Regions from separate parts of the Mesorhizobium silamurunense genome, predicted to be linked through region 2. Evidence: predicted binding sites of a transcription regulator. Region 2 holds the regulator's gene; each other region holds the start of a gene.
The links. The regulator PhoB, encoded in region 2, activates phosphate uptake and scavenging genes when phosphate is short. The targets are predictions, from matches to a motif close to TGTCATNNANCTGTCAT.

Region 1: AU465_RS01160 (BtaA family protein) is a predicted target of PhoB. The motif match lies at 1,115-1,131, and genes of this name have one in related genera.
Region 3: phnF (phosphonate metabolism transcriptional regulator PhnF) is a predicted target of PhoB. The motif match lies at 2,673-2,689, and genes of this name have one in related genera.

The regions. Positions count from the first base shown of each region.
Region 1 is NZ_LPVS01000010.1:48,452-55,260, forward strand. It holds gene AU465_RS01155 (hydantoinase B/oxoprolinase family protein) at 1-982, shown strand, start outside; gene AU465_RS01160 (BtaA family protein) at 1,181-2,428, shown strand; gene AU465_RS01165 (class I SAM-dependent methyltransferase) at 2,425-3,090, shown strand; gene AU465_RS01170 (serine hydrolase domain-containing protein) at 3,099-4,487, opposite strand; gene AU465_RS01175 (hypothetical protein) at 4,565-4,726, shown strand; gene AU465_RS01180 (glycoside hydrolase family 25 protein) at 4,769-5,560, shown strand; gene AU465_RS01185 (lytic murein transglycosylase) at 5,737-6,809, shown strand, end outside.
Region 2 is NZ_LPVS01000070.1:198,589-205,397, forward strand. It holds gene xylF (D-xylose ABC transporter substrate-binding protein) at 1-809, opposite strand, end outside; gene AU465_RS20250 (ROK family transcriptional regulator) at 1,171-2,403, shown strand; gene AU465_RS20255 (hypothetical protein) at 2,900-3,112, opposite strand; gene phoB (phosphate regulon transcriptional regulator PhoB) at 3,437-4,126, opposite strand; gene phoU (phosphate signaling complex protein PhoU) at 4,146-4,853, opposite strand; gene pstB (phosphate ABC transporter ATP-binding protein PstB) at 4,871-5,674, opposite strand; gene pstA (phosphate ABC transporter permease PstA) at 5,671-6,522, opposite strand; gene pstC (phosphate ABC transporter permease subunit PstC) at 6,526-6,809, opposite strand, start outside.
Region 3 is NZ_LPVS01000079.1:24,671-31,479, forward strand. It holds gene AU465_RS22465 (ABC transporter permease) at 1-789, shown strand, start outside; gene AU465_RS22470 (zinc-binding alcohol dehydrogenase family protein) at 862-1,878, shown strand; gene phnF (phosphonate metabolism transcriptional regulator PhnF) at 1,886-2,632, opposite strand; gene phnG (phosphonate C-P lyase system protein PhnG) at 2,770-3,231, shown strand; gene phnH (phosphonate C-P lyase system protein PhnH) at 3,231-3,842, shown strand; gene AU465_RS22490 (carbon-phosphorus lyase complex subunit) at 3,844-4,956, shown strand; gene AU465_RS22495 (alpha-D-ribose 1-methylphosphonate 5-phosphate C-P-lyase PhnJ) at 5,208-6,173, shown strand; gene phnK (phosphonate C-P lyase system protein PhnK) at 6,170-6,809, shown strand, end outside.

The DNA.
Region 1 (6,809 bases), on a different contig from region 2:
GATCGCCGCCAATGAAAAAGGCGTGGCGGAGTTGCGCAAGATGGTCGGGCATTTCGGCCTCGATGTCGTCGAGGCCTATATGGGCCATGTCCAGGACAATGCCGCCGAGAGCGTGCGCCGTGTGCTGGAACGGCTGCCCGACAGCTCCGACTACGAATACCCCACCGACACCGGCCAGGCGATCAAGGTGAAGATCACTATCGACCGGGAAAAGCGCCAGGCGACGGTCGATTTCACCGGCACTTCGCCCGTGATGAAGAACAATTTCAACGCGCCGGAGCCGGTGGCGCGAGCCGCCGTGCTCTATGCCTTCCGCGTCATGGTCGAGGACATGATCCCGATGAATGCCGGATGTCTGCGGCCGATCAACATCGTCATTCCCGACGGCTGCATGCTGAAGCCCGCCTACCCGGCCGCGGTCGTCGCCGGCAATGTCGAGACCTCGCAGCATGTCACCAACGCGCTGTTCGGCGCCATGGGCGCGATGGCCAACGCGCAAGGCACGATGAACAACCTCACCTTCGGCAACAAGCAATACCAGTATTACGAAACGATCTGCTCCGGCTCGCCGGCCGGCCGGATGAATTCCGGCCGCGGCTTTGCCGGCACTTCCGGCGTCCACACGCACATGACCAATTCGCGACTCACCGATCCGGAGGTGCTGGAATTGCGCTTCCCTGTCGTGCTCGAGGACTTCCACATCCGCGAGGGCTCCGGCGGCAAGGGCAAATGGAACGCCGGCGACGGCACCAAGCGCACCATCCGCTTCTTGGAGATGATGGAGTGCGCCATCCTCTCCTCGCACCGCAACCGGCCGCCGCAGGGTCTCGACGGCGGCGGCGATGGCGAGGCAGGCTCGACCAAGGTCAGACGCAACGACGGCTCGGTCGACGTGCTGAAGGCCTGCGACCAGACGACGCTCGATGCCGGCGAGGCCGTCATCGTCATCACGCCGACGCCCGGCGGATTCGGCAAGGCGTAAGGAAGGCGTCAACTTAATGCATGTTGCGCAAAAGAGTGCAGCGGTTTTGCGAAAACGAGATGCATAAAAACAAAGACCTAAAGCACGTCGCCCGAATCCGTTTCAGCGCGACGCGCTTTAACGTCAACAGCCTGTCACCCGCCTGTCACAACGCTGCGCTACCCGCTTGCGCCAACGCAAACGGGGAATCACTTCGCCATGTCGGATGTCTCGGGAGAACTCGTTTTTCGGCGCGGCAAGGAAGTTGGAAAAGCGGTCTATCAGAACAGCGCATTGTCGAAGGACGGCATTTCCGAGCGGCTTTTCGCCTTCCTGTTCTCCGGCCTCGTCTATCCGCAGATCTGGGAAGACCCCGATGTCGACATGGACGCCATGCAGCTCGGCGCCGGGCATCGGATCGTCACAATCGCGTCAGGCGGCTGCAACATCCTGGCTTACCTCACCCGCTCGCCGGCCCGGATCGATGCGGTCGACCTCAACGCCGCGCACGTCGCGCTGAACCGCATGAAGTTGGAAGCGGTTCGCCATCTGCCCTCGCAGGGCGACCTGTTTCGTTTCTTCGGCGCCGCCGACACCAGCCACAATTCGGAAGCCTACGACCGCTTCATCGCACCGCATCTCGATCCGGTCAGCCGCCACTACTGGGAGCGTAGGAACTGGCGTGGCAGGCGCCGTATCTCGGTCTTCGACCGCAACTTCTATCAGACCGGCCTGCTTGGCCTTTTCATCGCCATGGGCCATCGGGTGGCAAAACTGTTCGGTGTCGATCCGGCCGGCATCATGAAGGCCGAGAACATCGGCGAGCAGCGTCGCTTCTTCAACGAGGAATTGGCGCCGGTCTTCGACAGAAAGCTCCTGCGCTGGGCGACATCGCGCAAGGCCTCGCTGTTCGGTCTCGGCATCCCGCCGGCGCAGTACGACTCGCTGATCACCTCCGGCGACGGCTCGATGGCGAGCGTCTTGAAGGCGCGGCTGGAAAAGCTCGCCTGCGACTTCCCGCTGAAAAACAACTATTTCGCCTGGCAGGCGTTTGCCCGCCGTTACCCGGAGCCCGGCGAAGCTGCCCTTCCCGCCTATCTGGAACAGCGCAACTACAAGACGATCCGCACCAACATCGATCGCGTCGCCATCCATCATGCAAATCTGATCAAGTTCCTGGCCGGCAAGGACGCTGGCTCGGTCGACCGCTTCGTCCTGCTCGATGCGCAGGACTGGATGACCGACGACCTGCTTAACGATTTGTGGACCGAGATCACCCGCACGGCCTCGGTCGGCGCCCGCGTGATCTTCCGCACCGCGGCCGAGCCCAGTCTGCTACCGGGCCGCGTCTCCAATTCCCTGCTCGACCAGTGGCACTATGAGAACGAGGCTTCGCGCGAATTCTCGGCCAGGGACCGCTCAGCGATCTATGGCGGCTTCCATCTTTATGTGAAGCGCGCGGCATGAGCACGACGGAACTGCCGGCCAGCCATGCCGAACTGATGGACGGCGTCTATCGCTGGCAGCGCCACATCTACGACCTCACCCGCAAATTCTATCTGCTCGGCCGCGACCGGCTGATCGCCGGCCTCGACGTGCCGTCAGGCGGCAGCGTGCTCGAGCTCGGTTGCGGCACCGGCCGCAACATCGTGCTGGCCGCCCGCCGCTATCCGGATGCCCGCTTCTTCGGCCTCGACATCTCGGCAGAAATGCTGGAGACGGCGAATGCCGCGATAGCCCGTGAAGGTCTGGCAGCGAAGGTCAACCTCGCGCGCGGTGACGCCACCGACTTCGACGCCAAGGCGCTTTTCGGCACCGCGCGGTTCGACCGCGTTTTCGTGTCCTATTCGCTGTCGATGATTCCTGGCTGGGAAAAGACCGTCACGGCAGCACTGGCTTCGCTTGCGCCCGGCGGTTCGCTGCATGTCGTCGATTTCGGCCAGCAGGAAGGCCTGCCGCGCTGGTTCCGCGCCCTGCTGCGCGGCTGGCTGCGAAAATTCCATGTCGAGCCGCGCGCCTCGCTGCGCGACGTCCTTGAATCGGAATCCGAGCGGACCGGCGCAACCTTCCGTTTCAGAACGCTTTATCGCGGCTATGCCTGGCTGGGCGTGATCGGCGCTCGAAAGTAGGCGGGCTCCTACTGATGTAGGGCCTTCACCAGCGCTGCCACCATCGTCTGCGGCCGGTAGCCGAGCTTGGCCGGCGTCAACCCGAGGCGCACCACCACCAGTTGCTCTGATGGCACGATGGCCACCGTCTGGCCGTCATGGCCCTCCATCCAATAGGTATCCTTGGGCAGGCCGGCGGCGGCACCCGCGCCGGGACTTTCCTCATCGCCCGGTCCCTCGATCCAGACCTGGCCTTTGCCGTAGACTTTCGAGGCCGGCGCCGGCTGCCGCATCCAGTCGACGAAGCCGGTCGGCAGGATCTGCGCGCTGTTCCAGACGCCGCCCTGCAGCAGGAACTGGCCGAAGCGCGCCCAATCATGCGCCGTGGCATAGAGATAGGACGAGCCGACGAAAGTGCCCTGTTCGTCGGTTTCGAGCACCGCGCTGTGCATGCCGAGCGGCTCGAACAGCGCCGTCCGCGGCCATGCCAGCGCTTTCGCCTTGTCGCCGACCGCGTCCTGCCACAGGCGCGAGAGCATCACTGCCGTGCCGCTCGAGTAGGAGAACACCTTGCCGACCTCGCCGGTGAGCGGCTTGGCCTCGCCGAAGCCCGCCATGTCCGCTTCGAGATAGAGCATGCGCGTCACGTCGGCGACGTCGCCATAGTCTTCGTTGAATTCCAGCCCGCTCGACATCGCCATCATGTCGGCAAGGCTGATTGCCGCCCGCCCGTCGGCCTTCCACGGCGCGAACAGGGCCTTGTTGTCGAGCGCCATCTTGCCGTCCTTCATCAGCGTGCCGACGATCGCGGCATTCACCGTCTTGGTCATCGACCAGCCGAGCAGCGGCGTCTTGGCCGAAAAGCCGTCACCATAGCGCTCCGCGACGATACGGCCGTTCTTCACCACAACGATCGCGCGCACGCCGGTCCCGGCCATGGCGGGATCGTCGACGATCGTTGAAACCTCCGGATTTTGCGAAGCATCCACCCGCTCGCCGTCGGGCCAGAGCGCATCTGGCTGTGTCGTCGCAGCGGGCGGTGCCACACGCAGGACGGTCTGCCGCGCCTTGCCGGTGTCGCCATCCGGAACCGATGCGCAGCCGACGCCGTCGCGCTCGACGGCGAGGCTCTTGCCCAGAACCCAAAGCAGGCCCGCCGAAACAAGCCCCCTTTCCTTATCGACGGATACTTTCATCAGCTTGAGCAGTGGATGGCCCGGCGCCTGCACGTCGACGGCCAGCACTTCATTCGGGTCGCGGCCGGCGATGAACACATTGGAGCAGACGATCTTGGCCGAATAGCCGGAGCCGACACGGATCAGCTCGGGCGGCGCAAAATAAAGCCAGGCGAAGAGCGCGACCACCGCCAGCACCACCAGGCCCAGCAGCCATTTGATGAACCTCACGACAGCCCGCATCTTTTCCCGCCCTTTGGATTTCCCGGCTCGCTTTATGTCATCGATTTGCCGCCATTGCTTCCGCAAAATCATGTCCGATGTCGATCGCCGTCAATGGATTATCAACCATGTTCGGCGATGACGGAGGGATGTCGCCCAAAAGTGCCAAGCTGCTTTGGGACAATGACATGCGTGAAGAATGGGCGGTCCTGTGGGGCGATCGTCCGGAGGGGGCCCGCGTAAGCGACCACCATCAATGAAGGACCCATCAGCGGCCGGCTGATCCCGGCTCGGGGGATATCATGCGCCGTCTTGCGGCCATCCTGATGCTTACGCTGTTGGGCGCCTGCTCGACCGTCGAGGATCTTTCGCCGCTGACGCCGTCAGCGCAGACGGTCGCGATGCGCGCGCCCCGTTTCGAGGATTCCAAGCCGCATGAATGGGACAGCGGCGCGCCCTGGACCTACGCCATCCACGGCACCGACGTCTCCAAATACCAGGCCTCGGTCGACTGGCCGACGGCCAAGGCCAGCGGCATCTCCTTCGCCTTCATCAAGGCGACGGAGGGCGGCGACCGTTTCGATGACTATTTCAACGAGCACTGGTCACGCACCAAGGCCGCAGGAATCCCGCGCGCGGCCTATCATTTCTTCTATTTCTGCACGCCGGCCGCCACCCAGGCGCGCTGGTTCATCGCCAATGTCCCGAGAGACCCGTCGGCGATGCCGCCGGTGCTCGACATGGAATGGAACCCGAAGTCGCCGACCTGCCGGCTGCGCCCCGATCCCGCGACCGTGCGCAGCGAAATGAGCACCTTCCTCGAAATCGTCGGGCGCCATTACGGCAAGAAGCCGATCATCTATACGTCGCTCGACTTCTTCGATGACAATAGCCTGGCGACGTTCCGCGGCTATCCTTACTGGCTGCGCTCGGTCGCCGGCCATCCGCGTCAGAAGTATGGCAGCCATCCCTTCGCCTTCTGGCAGTACACCGGCACCGGCATTGTGCCCGGCATGACCGGCAAGTCCGACATCAATGTTTTCAATGGCTCGGAAGCCGCCTGGAACAAGTGGCTGCGGCAGAACACCCGTTGACATCGGCCCCCGTGCCTGCTTTTCGACACGGCGGGCGGCGTATAGTTGCAACCGCTGGTGATGCGGAGCGGCGCACCCAACCGGGGGTGCCGAACGGCGCTCCTGAATTTTGAAATCTACGCATGATCCTGTCCGCACCGGGCCGCCGATCATGCGCCGGTCTCGAAAGGGAAGCGATGCGATTGCGCGTTGAAATCCTGGCGGCGCTGCTGGTCGGCGCTTTCGCCTGGCCTGCGGCGGCGCAGGAATGCGGCGGCGATTTCGAAGCCTGGAAACAGGGCGTGGCTGTCGAGGCCAAGGCAGCCGGCGTCGGCGCCGTCGGCCTGGACGCGCTGGAAAAAGCCGCGATCGACGAGAAGGTGCTGGCGCGCGACCGCGCTCAAGGGGTGTTCGCCCAGACCTTCGCCCAATTCTCGAACCGCATGATCTCGGCCTATCGCCTGAAGCAGGGCGCGGCCAACCTCAAGAAATATGCCGAGGTCTTCGCGCGCGCCGACAAGGAATTCGGCGTGCAGCCGGCCGTCATCACCGCATTCTGGGGACTGGAGACCGATTTCGGCGCGGTGCAGGGCGATTTCCATACGCTGGACGCGCTGGTCACCCTCTCGCATGACTGCCGCCGGCCTCAGCTCTTTCGGCCGCAACTGGTGCCGCTGCTGACCTTGATCGACCGCGGCGTGCTGCCGGCCGACGTCAAGGGCGCCTGGGCTGGCGAAATCGGCCAGACGCAGATCCTGCCGACCGACTACCTCGCCCGCGGCGTCGACGGCGACGACGACGGCAAGGTCGATCTCAGGAACAGCGCGCCCGATGTGATCATGACCACGGCCGACAAGATCCTGTCGCGCGGCTGGAAGCGCGACCAGCCCTGGGTCGAGGAAGTGCGCGTGCCGGACGACATGCCGTGGGACCAGACCGGGCGCACGAACAAACTGCCGATCTCACAATGGGCTCAGTGGGGCGTCACCAACCCGAACGGCACGTCGCTTGTCGATAACGGTCTCAAAGCTGGCCTGGCCTTGCCGATGGGTCGCAAGGGCCCCGCCTTCCTGACCTACGACAATTTCGACGTTTATCTGGAGTGGAACCAGTCCTTCACTTACGCGCTCACCGCTGCGGTGCTTGCGACCCGTCTGGCCGGCGCGCCGCAATTCGACCCACGCACGCCGGAGCAAGGGCTCAATGGCGATCAGATGAAGGCGCTGCAGACCAAGCTCGAAGCCAAGGGCTACGACGTCGGCACGGTCGA
Region 2 (6,809 bases):
AGCTCGCGCGCATCCTTCCACACCGACACCGTCTGCGTGCCGAGCGCGATGCGGTTGAGCGCGGCATGGTCGCCGTCCTGGCCCGACACCGGAACGGTGCCGGCCAGGCCTTGCGCCGTCAGCGCCGCGACGACGCCGCCGGCGGTGCCGTCATTGGCCGCCACGACGGCATCGACCTTGTTGTCGTTGGCGGTCAGGAACTGCTCCATATTCTTCTGCGCGTTGGCAGGCAGCCAGCCATCCGTATAGGCCTCGCCGACATTCTTGACCTTGCCGCTGTCGATGGCTTCCTTCAGCACTTCCATCGAGCCCGCGAACAGGAAATCCGCATTCGGATCGGCGCCCGAGCCCTTGATGAAGACGTAGTTGCCTTCCGGCTTGACCTTGAACACCTCGCGGGCCTGCATGCGGCCGACTTCCTTGTTGTCGAAGGTCAGATAGAAGACGTCCTTGTTCTCGATCAGGCGGTCGTAGCCGACGACCGGAATACCCTCGTCCAGCGCCTTCTGCACCGCCGGCCCGATCGCCGAGGCGTCCTGCGCCAGGATGATCAGCGCGTTGGCGCCCTGCGAGATCAGGCTCTCGACGTCGGTCAGCTGCTTGCCCGGATTGGACTGCGCGTCGGCGGAGATATACTTGTCGCCTGCGGCTTCGATTGCCTTCTTCATCGCCGCTTCGTCGGTCTTCCAGCGCTCTTCCTGGAAATTCGACCACGAAACGCCGATTACCTTGTCCTTTGCCTCTGCGACCGACGCCAGTGTCAACGACATGGCGACACCCGCCAGTATGGCGGCTGCGAATCTCTTCATGATTTCCTCCCTGCGCCCTTGCGGCGCGACCCAGACTGGCCCGAAGGCCGGCACAGAGGCTTTTTTTCGAGCCTCGAAAAAATACTGATCCAACGCGGAAGCGCTGTCAACTGCGATTCTGATGGTTTTTGAGGTGCCGCGAACTTTATTTCGAGGCTCGCAATAAATAATGACAGTCTCGGCCGCTTCTGCCACTATTCTGCAACGGCTCCGGAGGGAAGCGCAGAACCGCTTTCCATCGGAACGGAATGAAGCGAATCCAGGGCGGTTCGGTAGCTATATCCGGAACTGAACCGATCTGGCGCGTCGCCAACGGCCCATGCATTATCAAAGAGGCCGCGCTGCCCGGAAGGAAGGAAAAATGTCGGTCGGAATCCGCCACGACGACCTGCGCCGGCGCAATCGCGCCATGGTGCTCTCGGCCGTGCGCCGGGCCGGCCAGCCGTCGCGCACGGAAATCGCCGCGACCACCGGGCTCAGCCACTCGACCATTTCGGCGATCTCCGCGGACCTGATCCAGGAAGGCATCCTCGCCGAGAGCAAGCCGAGCGAGACCGTGTCGCTGAAGCGCGGCCGGCCGCAGGTCGGCCTCGCCCTCAATCCCGAGGCGACGGCGGTAGTGACGGTGGTGCTGTCGCTGAATTTCCTCTCCGTCGCCGTCATCGACTATGCCGGCCAGGTCATCGCCGAGGAGCAGCGTCGCCTCGACACGCTGACCATGCCGCGCGACGAGCTGATCGGCGAATGCACGGCGATCGTCCGGCGCCGGCTGGAAGATCCGGACCTCGATGTCGCCAGCGTCGCCCGCCTCGCCATGGGCATCCAGGGCATCACCGATTCCCATGCTCGCGCCATGCTGTGGTCGCCGATCACGCCGCTGACCGACATTCCCTTCGCCGACATCCTGGAGAAGGAATTCGGCATTCCAGCCACCATGGAGAACGACTGCAACATGATGGCGGTGGCGCTGCAATGGCGCGACCCCGACCGCTATCGCGACAATTTCATCGCCATCCTGCTCTCGCATGGCATCGGCATGGGGCTGGTGCTCAAGGGCGACCTGTTCACCGGCACGCATTCCTCAGGCGGCGAGTTCGGCCACATGATCCACCGTCCGGGCGGCGCGCTCTGCCGCTGCGGACGCCGCGGCTGCGTCGAGGCCTATGCTGGCAACTACGCCATCTGGCGCAGCGCCATGGGGATGAGCGAGGACGCCGAGCCGGTCGATGTCGGCGACGCCGACATGCGCGCGCTCGCCGCCAAGGCGCGCGAGAAAGACGGCCCGGAGCGCGCGGCCTATCGCCGGGCGGGCGAGGCGCTGGGCTTCGGCCTCGGCAGCCTGTTCGCGCTCATCGACCCGGCGCCGGTCGCCATGGTCGGTGTCAGCGCCGCGGCCTTCGACCTGATAGAGCCGGCGCTGCGCGAGGCGATCGCCCAGACCGCCGGCGGCCAGCACTCGCAGTCGATCTCCTTCGACACCGAGCCGAACGAATTGCCGCTGATCCGCGAAGGTTGCGCCATACGCGCGCTGACCTTCGTCGACCAGGAGATTTTAGCGCCGGGTATACAGACGAGACACAGCGCGACAGGGTGAACCCTATGCCCGTCGACGCTTTGAAAGCGCCCGCCACAAATCGGCTTCATCTGTGATGCCGTCTTGAAAGAGGCCGATCACATCCCGAGCGAGTTCTTCTCTCTGATCTTTGTCCTTTAGGGCTAGCCGGCGCTCGGTGCACAGCCTGTCAAATACCCGCTGGAGCGTATCCAGATCAGCGGGACCGAACACTCCGCCGTGGCCTGAGAGAGGCATGACAGCCGCCCTCGATAACCCTGCCTATATTCTGCCACCAACAGCGCCGCTCGAAAAGGCGATTCAATCCGTACCAGTCCGAAGCCCGACTTAAATGGTCGCGGCTCAACGCCAGCATTTTCCAGGAAAGGAAGTCGAGTTCATCCGCTGGCATGGAACCGGCCCCGTCCGTCCGGGTTGACCAGATGGTCCGGCCTGCTTTCTTTCTGGTGACACAGGATCGCAGGCCGGACCATACACGGGGAGTAGCCGGCTACTCCCGGTGCGGGCTAGACCTTTTCTAGACCAAGTCGTAATCGCTGGCCTTCGGCATAGACCATAGCGAAGGTCTCAAGCTCGAATGAGGTGCGGCATAGACCATAGCGAAGGTCTCAAGCTCGAATGAGGTGGTGGCTTCTCCACCATCCTCGATCACCCGAACGAACCATTCGCCGCAGGTTTCAATCACTTCGATTTTGGGGGATTTGGCTTCGTTTCTCCGGACGTTATCCATCGCAGCTCTCCTCAGGGAAGCAATGGGAAACGTCGATTTTTATAAATCCAGATCGGCGTTTTTCAATATCAAAATATGCTTACGGAACGATAACGCGCGACGGTCGTTATTGTTATTCGCCAATAGAGCCGGAGAGGAGCAAGCCGGTCGACGCTATCGTTCAGCTGCTTGTTAAAGATACCGGCATTCCCGAAAATCAAGCGCTCGAACTCATCTTCCCGATGGGCTTGAACTGAACTCGCTTGTGCGCGAGGCGAAGATCATCAAATCCGGTCGGTAAACGGGCTGGTCGCAGGCCGGCCGCACCTGCATATCAGCGCATCGTTAATCTTCCCTGATCGCGTAGCCCGCCCCGCGGATGGTCCGGATCACGTCCGGCATGCGGCCGTTGTTGACCGCCTTGCGCAGGCGTCCGACATGCACGTCGACCGTACGCTCGTCGATATAGATCGTCTCGCCCCAGACATTGTCGAGCAACTGGCTGCGCGAGAACACCCGGCCGGGATGGCGCATCATGAATTCGAGCAGCCGGAACTCGGTCGGGCCGAGCCTGATCTCGCTCTTCTTGCGGTAGACGCGGTGCGATTCACGGTCGAGCACGATGTCGCCGACCTTGAGCACGCTGGACAGCACTTCCGGCTTGGCGCGGCGCAACAGCGCCTTGACCCTGGCCATGAATTCCGGCGTCGAGAACGGCTTGACCAGGTAATCGTCGGCGCCCGTCGAGAGGCCGCGCACCCTGTCGCTTTCCTCGCCGCGCGCGGTCAGCATGATGATAGGCAGCCGTTCTGTCTCGGGCCGCATCCTGAGCCGCCGGCAAAGCTCGATGCCGGAAACCGCCGGCACCATCCAGTCGAGCACCAGAAGGTCGGGCACGTTCTCCTGCAGGCGGATCTCGGCTTCGTCACCGCGGGTAACCACCTCGACCTGATAGCCCTCGGATTCGAGGTTGTAGCGGAGCAGCACCCCCAGCGGCTCCTCGTCCTCCACCACCATGATGCGTGGCGCGATCATATAGCAGGTACCTTCGCTGTCAGGCCGCCGGCGCCGACATCGCCGTTTCGTCCTGTTTCGGACGGTTCGCGGGCAATTGCGTGCCGGTCAGCACATAGTAGGCGTTCTCGGCGATATTGGTCACATGGTCGCCGATGCGCTCCAGATTCTTGGCGCAGAACAGAAGATGCGTGCAGGCCGTGATGTTGCGCGGATCCTCCATCATGTAGGTCAGCAGCTCGCGGAAGACGGAGGTGTATTTGACGTCGATGCGCTCGTCGTCGTTCCTGAGCTTGGCGAGCGCCGCGGCGTCGCCCGCCGTGTATTCCTCGATCACGCCCTGGACCTGGATCAGCACCAGTTGCGCCATCGAGTCGATGGAGTGCGATAGGTCGCGCGGCGCGGCGCTGACGCCGACGGAGCCGACGCGCTTGGCGATATTCTTGGCAAGATCGCCGATGCGCTCGAGATCGCCGGCCATGCGGATCGCGCCGACCACGCTGCGCAGGTCGTCGGCCATCGGCTGGCGTTTCGCGATCAGCGTGATGGCGCGATCGTCGAGCTCGCGCTGCCGCGCGTCCATGATGGCATCGTCGGAGACCACGCGCTGCGCCATCGCGTTGTCGGAGTTCAGCAGAGCCTTGGTCGACGCGCCGACCATCGAGCCGGCAAGATCGCCCATGTCACGGATGAGCTGGCTGATCTGCCTCAGATCCTCGTCGAAGGAAGCGACCGTATGGGCCATGATTGTGTCCTCGTATGAACTCAGCCGAAGCGGCCGGTGATGTAGTCCTGCGTGCGCTTCTCGCGAGGCGAGGTGAATATCTTCTCGGTCCGGTCGAACTCGACCAGCTCGCCGAGATACATGAACGCCGTCTGCCGCGACACGCGCGCCGCCTGCTGCATGTTGTGGGTGACGATCACGATCGTGTAGTCGGCCTGCAGCTCGTCTATCAGCTCCTCGATCTTGGCGGTCGACAGCGGATCGAGCGCCGAGGCCGGCTCGTCGAGCAGGATGACCTCCGGCTTCACCGCTACCGTGCGGGCGATGCAGAGCCGCTGCTGCTGGCCGCCGGAGAGGCTGAGGCCACTGGCATTGAGCTTGTCCTTGACCTCGTTCCAAAGCGCCGCACGCTTCAGCGCCTGCTCGACGCGGTTGTCCATCTCGGCCTTGCTGATCTTCTCATACAGCCTGACGCCGAAGGCGATGTTCTCGTAGATAGACATCGGGAACGGAGTCGGCTTCTGGAACACCATGCCGATCTTGGTCCTGAGCAGATTGAGATCCTGCGAGCGGTCGAGGATGTTCTTGCCGTCGAGCAGCACCTGACCCTCGGCGCTCTGCTTCGGGTAAAGTTCGTAGATGCGGTTCAGCACGCGCAGCAGCGTCGACTTCCCGCAGCCCGACGGTCCGATGAAGGCGGTGACGCTGCGCTCCGGCAGCGACAGGTTGATGTCCTTCAGCGCCTTCGACTGGCCATAGTAGAAGTTGAGGTTCTTGACCTCGATCTTAGCCTTCTCGACGGCCGTCTCGGCTACGTTAAGGTCGGTGGACAACATCGGTTTCATCTGTCCTCTCTGCGTCCGGTAAGGCTGCGGGCGAAAATGCTCAGCCCGAGAACCGTCAGGGTGATTATGAGTGCGCCCGTCCAGGCCAGCTGCTGCCATTCCTCATAGGGGCTGAGCGCAAACTGGAAGATGGTCACCGGCAGGCTGGCCATCGGCGCGTTGAGATTGCTCGACCAGAACTGATTGTTGAGCGCGGTGAAGAGCAGTGGCGCCGTCTCGCCCGAAATGCGGGCGATCGCCAGCAATATGCCGGTGACGATGCCGGAAAGCGCGGCGCGATAAGCGACGGAGCGGATCACCACCCAGCGCGGCGCGCCGATGGCGGTGCCGGCTTCGCGCAGCGCGTTGGGCACAAGGTTGAGCATGTCCTCGGTGGTGCGCACCACGACAGGGATCACCAGGATGGACAGCGCCACCGCGCCGGCGATCGCCGAGAAATGGCCCATCGGGCGCACCAGCAGCTCATAGACGAACAGGCCGACGATGATCGACGGCGCCGACAACAGGATGTCGTTGATGAAACGCACCACCGTGGTGAGACGCGAGAAGCGACCGTACTCGGCCATATAGGTTCCGGCGAGCACGCCGATCGGCGTGCCGACGATGATGCCGATGATGGTCATCACGATGCTGCCGTAGATGGCGTTGAGCAGGCCGCCGGCGTCGCCGGGCGGCGGCGTCATTTCCGTGAACACCGAAAGCGAGACGCCGGACAGGCCCTTATAGACCAGCGCGCCAAGGATCAGCGCCAGCCAGGCAAGGCCGATGCCCGCGGCGATGACGCACAGCGCCATCATCACGCCATTCTTGCGCTTGCGTCTCTGATGAAGCGACATGGCTACCGACATCGGTCAGGCTCCCGTGCGGCTATCGATGCGCAACAACATGTAGCGCGCGATGGCGAGGATGATGAAGGTGATGATGAAGAGGATCAGGCCGAGCGACACCAGCGAGGATGTGTAGAGCTCGCCATCGGCCTCGGTGAACTCGTTGGCGATGGTCGCCGAGATCGTCGTTCCCGGCGCAAACAGCGAGGCGCTGATGCGGTGTGCGTTGCCGATGACGAAGGTGACGGCCATCGTTTCGCCGAGCGCGCGGCCAAGACCGAGCATGACGCCGCCCATGATGCCGACGC
Region 3 (6,809 bases), on a different contig from region 2:
CTCGCGGTCGGCCAGACCTTCGTCATCATCACCGGCGGCATCGACCTCTCGGTTGGCGCCGTCGTCGGCTTCACCACCGTCATTGTTGCGCTGTTGATCAATGCCGGCTGGCCGATCTGGGCGGCCGTGCTGATCACCTTGCTGGCCGGCGTCGCCATCGGCCTGTTCCATGGCTTCGGCATCGTCAAGATGGGTCTGCCGCCCTTCATCATCACGCTGGCCACCATGACCTCGCTGCGCGGCATCGGCTTGCTGATGACCAACGGCAACTCGATCTCGATCAACAGCGATCCGTTCCAGGCCTTCTCGCGCGGCTCGCTGCTCGGCATCCCCTATCTCTTCTGGATGGTGATTCTGGTCGCCATACCGTCCTATGTCTTCCTGCATCACACGCGCTGGGGCCGCTATCTGTTCTCGGTCGGCTCCAATGCGGAGGCCGCGCGCCTGTCGGGCGTCAACGTCCCGCGCACCATCTTCATGGCCTATATCCTGTCCGGCCTGCTCGCCGCTTTCGTCGGCGTGCTGCTCGCATCGCGCATCGGCATCGGCAACCCGACGCAGGGCGACACCTATGAACTGCAGGCCATCGCCTCGTCGGTAATCGGCGGCACCTCGCTGTTCGGCGCCATAGGCTCGGTGCACGGCCCGCTGATCGGCTCCTTCATCCTTTCGACGATCAACAACGGCGCCAACCTGCTCAACGTCAACACCTTCTGGCAGCGCGTCATCACCGGCCTGCTGATCATCGTCATCGTTTATTTCGACGGCCTGCGCCGTCGCGGCAAGTGAACCATCTTTGAAACATGAGCGCCGGCCCGGCTCAGCCACCGGCCGGCGGTCTAGCAAATACTGGATTTGCGCATGAAAGCCGTCGTCTGCCGCTCGCCCGGCGATCTTGTTCTCGAGCACCGCCCGGCGCCGGGGACGCCGCCTGCCGGCTGGGCGCGGGTGGCGGTCAGCCATGTCGGCATCTGCGGCACCGACTACCACATCTTCGAAGGCAAGCACCCTTTCCTCGCCTATCCGCGCATCATGGGCCATGAGGTCTCGGGCACGGTCGTGGAGAGAGGTGAAGGCGTCGTCCTCGCCGTCGGCGAACCTGTGATCATCAATCCCTATCTCGCCTGCGGCAAGTGCATCGCCTGCCGGCACGGCAAGCCGAATTGCTGCGTCAGCATCGAGGTGCTGGGCGTGCATCGCGACGGCGCCATGTGCGACGAGGTCCTGGTGCCGGCGCAAAACCTTTACCCGGCAAACGGCCTCTCGCTGGCCGATGCGGCGGCGGTCGAATTCCTGGCGATCGGCGCGCACGCCGTGCGGCGGTCGCTTGGCGCGCCCGGCCAGCGCACGCTGGTCATCGGCGCCGGTCCGATCGGCCTCGGCACGGCGCTGTTTGCACGCATCGCCGGGCTCGACGTCGGCCTGCTCGACATGAGCACCGAGCGGCTCCGTTTCGCCGAAAGCGAGCTGGGTTTTGCCGCGCTCGACGGCTCGAAAGCGCCGGCGGCCGAACCGGTGCGGCAGGCGACCGGCGGCGAAGGCTTCGACATCGTGTTCGACGCCACCGGCAACACGCAGTCGGTGCAATCGGCCTTCGCCCATGTCGCGCATGGCGGCACACTGGTGCTGGTCAGCGTCGTCAAGGACGACATCACCTTCTCCGACCCCGAATTCCACAAGCGTGAGATGACCCTGGTCGGCAGCCGCAATGCGCTCCGTGCCGATTTCGACCACGTCGCCGCCTCGATCCGGAACGGCGCCGTGCCGCTGGCGAAGCTCGTCACGCATCGCACGACGCTTGGCGAAACACCACGTGATCTTGCGCGATGGGCGCATGAGAAATCCGGGCTGATCAAGGCCGTCATCGAGGTCGGGTGAGACGCGACTAATCGTTGACCGACAGCTTGAGCTCCACCCTCTCCGCCGGGAAACGCGACTCGGCGAACTGGATCGGCTGGCCGTCGAGCGTGACGTTCACGGCAACGGTGACCAGCACGATGGCGCCGGGCTGGAGGTCGAGATCGGCAAGGTCGTCCGCATCGGCGTGACGCGCCGACAGCACCGTTGAGTGCCTCAGATAATCGTTGATGGCGAAGCGCTTGAGCGAGGCGGTGATCGATCCCGTCTCAGCCATCGTCGTCTCGATGCCGGCAAAGCGCTTGGCGTCGAACCATGTCGTCGCCCGCGACACCGGATGCCCGTCGGCCTCGCCGCGCGTTTCCAGACGGATCACGGCGGATCCTCTGGCAATGCCGAGCGCCTCGGCGATGCGCCGGTTGGCCGGCTCCGTCGATGACGAAAGCAAGGCGATATGGCGTTCGGTCGTCTGGCCCTGAAGCCCTGTCGAAAAGCGCGTGCGCGCGCCGATCGGATAGGACAGACGCTTGCGCGACAAGACGAAGGTGCCGCGCCCCTGCTCGGCCCTCAGCACGCCTTCCTGCACCAGCGCGGCAATGGCGTTGCGCACCGTGTGGCGGTTGACGCCGTAGCGCTCTGCCAGCGCAACCTCAGGCGGCAGCGCCGCATTCTCCACGAAATCGCCATTCGCGATTCCCTGCAGGATCCTGTCGGCGATCTGCCGCCACAGCGATACGCCGTTGCGCCTCTCGATGCTGCTCGCCAGCCCGATCATCTCCCCACCCCAACGTCTTCCCGCTAACTTTTGCGCCTCTTGTCATCCACCCGTCATGGACTCCCGCTAACTGGTGAGTATAATTTGTATAGTTGTCTATATCAATAGACAAATTATCTATGCGAGGAGCGAAAGCGATGCGAGGACAGGAAGCGCGCGAGCAGGCCGAGCGGAAGGCTGTGATGGCGACGCTGGCGCACGCAGCGCCCGATGAGATCGCGCGGCTTTGGAGCGGCTCCGGCCTGCCCTCGGAAGCCGAACTGCTGCGCGGCCCGGCAACCGGATTGGTGACGGTGCGCGGGCGGATCGGCGGCGGCGGCGCACCCTTCGATGTCGGCGAGGCGACCGTCACCCGCGCCACGGTGCGGCTGCCGTCCGGACAGGTCGGCCATTCCTATGCGCTCGGCCGCGACAAGAAGAAGGCGAAGCTCGCGGCGATCGCCGACGCGCTCTGGCAGGACTCGGCCCATCGCGAAGCGGTCGAGACCAAGCTCGTCGTGCCGTTGCGCGCTGCACTCGAGGCGGCGCGCGAGACGCGGCGCGGCGAGACGGCGGCCACGAAAGTGGATTTCTTCACCATGGTGCGCGGAGAGGACTGATGGATATCGCCACGCAATCGATCGAGGGCGGCTTCGCCGATCCCGTCTTCAACGCCCAGGCCGTATTCCGCGCCATCATGGATGCCATGGCGCGCCCGGGCAGCGTCCAGGCGCTGTCTTCGCTCGCCCATCCGCCGGCGCCGCTGTCGGCGACTGCCGGCGCCGTGGTGCTGGCGCTCTGCGACAACGACACGCCGATCTGGCTCGACCCGCGGCTGCAGGCCGAAGCTTCCGTAAAGGCCTGGCTCGGTTTTCACACCGGCGCGCCCTTGGCCAACACGCCCCCCGACGCGCATTTCGCGTTTGTCGCCAACCCGGCGGAGATGGCGGCGCTCGACGGCTTTTCGCAAGGCACGCAAGAATATCCCGACCGCTCAACGACGCTGATCCTTTTGGTCGACGATCTCGCCTCCGGTCCGTCGCTGCTGCTCGAAGGACCCGGCATCGAGAAGACATCGATGATCGCGCCGACAGGCATGCCGCGCCATTTCGTCGAGCAGTGGAAGCAGAACAACCAGCGTTTCCCGCGCGGCGTCGACATCATCCTGGCGGCACCCGGCCACCTCGCCTGCTTGCCGCGCACCACCCTCATCAAGACGATGGAGGCATGACATGTATGTCGCGGTGAAAGGCGGCGAAGCCGCAATTGCCAACGCCCATCGCCTGCTGGCTGACCGCCGCCGCGGCGACCGCTCGGTGCCGGCGCTGCGCCTCGACCAGATCGTCGAGCAGTTGGCGCTCGGCGTCGACCGGGTGATGAGCGAAGGCTCGCTCTATGACCGCGAGCTCGCGGCTTTGGCCGTCGTCCAGGCGCGCGGCGACATGATCGAAGCGATCTTCCTGGTGCGCGCCTACCGCACCACGTTGCCGCGCTTTGGCTATACCAGCCCAGTCGACACCGGCGCCATGCAGATCGAGCGGCGCGTGTCGGCGACCTACAAGGACCTGCCCGGCGGCCAGGTGCTCGGCCCGACCTTCGACTATACCCACCGGCTGCTCGATCCGGAGCTTGCCGCCGGCGCCGATGTCGAGGCGCCCGCGCAACGCGAAGCCGGAGCGGAGGCCATGCCGCGCGTCTCCTCGATCCTCGCCCACGAAGGCCTGATCGAAGCCGATGGCGACATGCCGCTGGACCATGTGCCCGGCGACATCACCCGCGAGCCGCTGCAGTTCCCGATGGCGCGCGACATCCGCCTGCAGGCGCTGTCGCGCGGCGACGAAGGCTTCCTGCTCGCGCTCGGCTATTCGACGCAGCGCGGCTATGCCCGCAACCACCCCTTCGTCGGCGAAGTGCGCATCGGCGAGGTCGAGCTGGAACTCGACGTGCCGGAACTGCCTTTCGCCGTGCCGCTGGGATCCATCCGCGTCACCGAGTGCCAGATGGTCAACCAGTTCAGGGGCTCGGCCAAGGCGCCGCCGCAATTCACCCGCGGCTACGGTCTGGTCTTCGGGCAGAGCGAGCGCAAGGCGATGGCCATGGCGCTGTGCGACCGGGCGCTGCGCGCGAGCGAGCTTGGCGAGGATGTGATTGCCGCCGCGCAGGACGAGGAGTTCGTCATCTCGCACTCCGACAATGTCCATGCGACCGGCTTCGTCGAGCATTTGAAGCTGCCGCACTATGTCGACTTCCAGGCCGAGCTCGACCTGGTCCGCCGCATGCGCGCCGAATACGAGGCGCGGGAAAATGAGGACAAGGTGGAAGAGAAGAGGGAGGCCGCGGAATGATACTAGAAGCCGCCTGCGTGACCGCCGCCATCTGGCGAACTGGCACTGCTTCCTGCGTAGCCGCTGGCTCCGCTAACGGTCTCGCCCTGCGGGGCATCCTTTGGCGCAGGAAGAAACATCCTGCGAAGCGCAAACGCGGCAACGCCGGCGAAGACCAGCAACAGCACTCCGAGATGCATCCATCCGGTAGAGCTCATTTGGCCCTGCCTCCCTGGACGCCAATTCGATAGCATGAAGCGGACGTGATCGCCATGACCGACATCGCCACCTACAACTTCGCCTATCTCGATGAACAGACCAAGCGGATGATCCGCCGCGCCATCCTCAAGGGCATCGCCATTCCCGGCTACCAGGTGCCCTTCGCCTCGCGCGAGATGCCGATGCCCTATGGCTGGGGCACCGGCGGCGTACAGGTCACCGCCTCGATCATCGGCCCGGATGATGTGCTGAAGGTCATCGATCAGGGCGCCGACGACACCACCAACGCGGTCTCGATCCGCGCCTTCTTCAAAAAGGTCGCCAATGTCGCCGTCACCACCGAGACCGCGACGGCGACGATCATCCAGACCCGCCACCGCATCCCCGAGCATCCGCTCACCGCAGGCCAGGTGCTGGTCTTCCAGGTGCCGATCCCCGAGCCGCTGCGCTTCCTCGAGCCGCGCGAGACCGAGACGCGCAAGATGCATGCGCTGGAGGAATACGGCCTCATGCATGTGAAGCTTTACGAGGACATCGCCAAGCACGGCCGCATCGCCACCACCTACGCCTATCCGGTCAAGGTCGAGGGCCGCTATGTGATGGATCCGTCGCCGACGCCGAAATTCGACAATCCGAAGATGCATCGTTCGCCGGCTTTGCAGCTCTTCGGCGCCGGCCGCGAGAAGCGCATCTATGCGGTGCCGCCCTTCACCGATGTCGTCAGCCTCGATTTCGAGGACCATCCCTTCGAGGTGCAGACCTTCGACCAACCCTGCGCGTTGTGCGGCGCCGAGAATGTCTATCTCGACGAGGTCATCCTCGACGACCATGGCGGCCACATGTTCGTCTGCTCGGACACCGACCACTGCGAGAAACGGCGCAGCGACCCTACCTCCCCCTTGTGGGGAGGTCGCGCCGAAGGCGCGGGTGGGAGTGACCTGGCGACAACCCTTGCAACCCCCAGCTCGGCGCTACGCGCCGACCCTCCCCGCATGGGGGAGGGTAAGGAGGCCGAATGACCGACGAACCGCTGCTGCGCGTCTCGGCGCTTTCCAAATTCTACGGCTCGCGGGTCGGCTGCGAGAACATCAGCTTCGATCTTTGGCCGGGCGAGGTGCTGGCTGTCGTCGGCGAGTCCGGCTCCGGCAAGACGACGCTGCTCAACTGCCTGTCGACCAGGCTGCTGCCCTCTTCCGGCACCGCCAGCTATCGCATGCGTGACGACCAGTGGCGCGAACTCTACCGCATGAGCGAGGCCGAGCGCCGCTTCCTCATGCGCACCGACTGGGGCTTCGTCCATCAAAACCCGGCCGACGGGCTGCGCATGACGGTGTCGGCCGGCGCCAATGTCGGCGAAAGGCTGATGGCGGTCGGCGACCGCCACTACGGCAGGATCCGCGCCACCGCCGTCGACTGGCTGTCGCGCGTCGAAATCGACGAGGATCGCATCGACGATGAGCCGCGCGCCTTTTCCGGCGGCATGCGCCAGCGCCTGCAGATCGCCCGCAACCTGGTGACCGGGCCACGCCTGGTGTTCATGGACGAGCCGACCGGCGGCCTCGACGTCTCGGTGCAGGCGCGCCTGCTCGACCTGTTGCGCGGGCTCGTCACCGATCTCGGCCTCGCGGCAATCGTCGTCACCCATGACCTTGCCG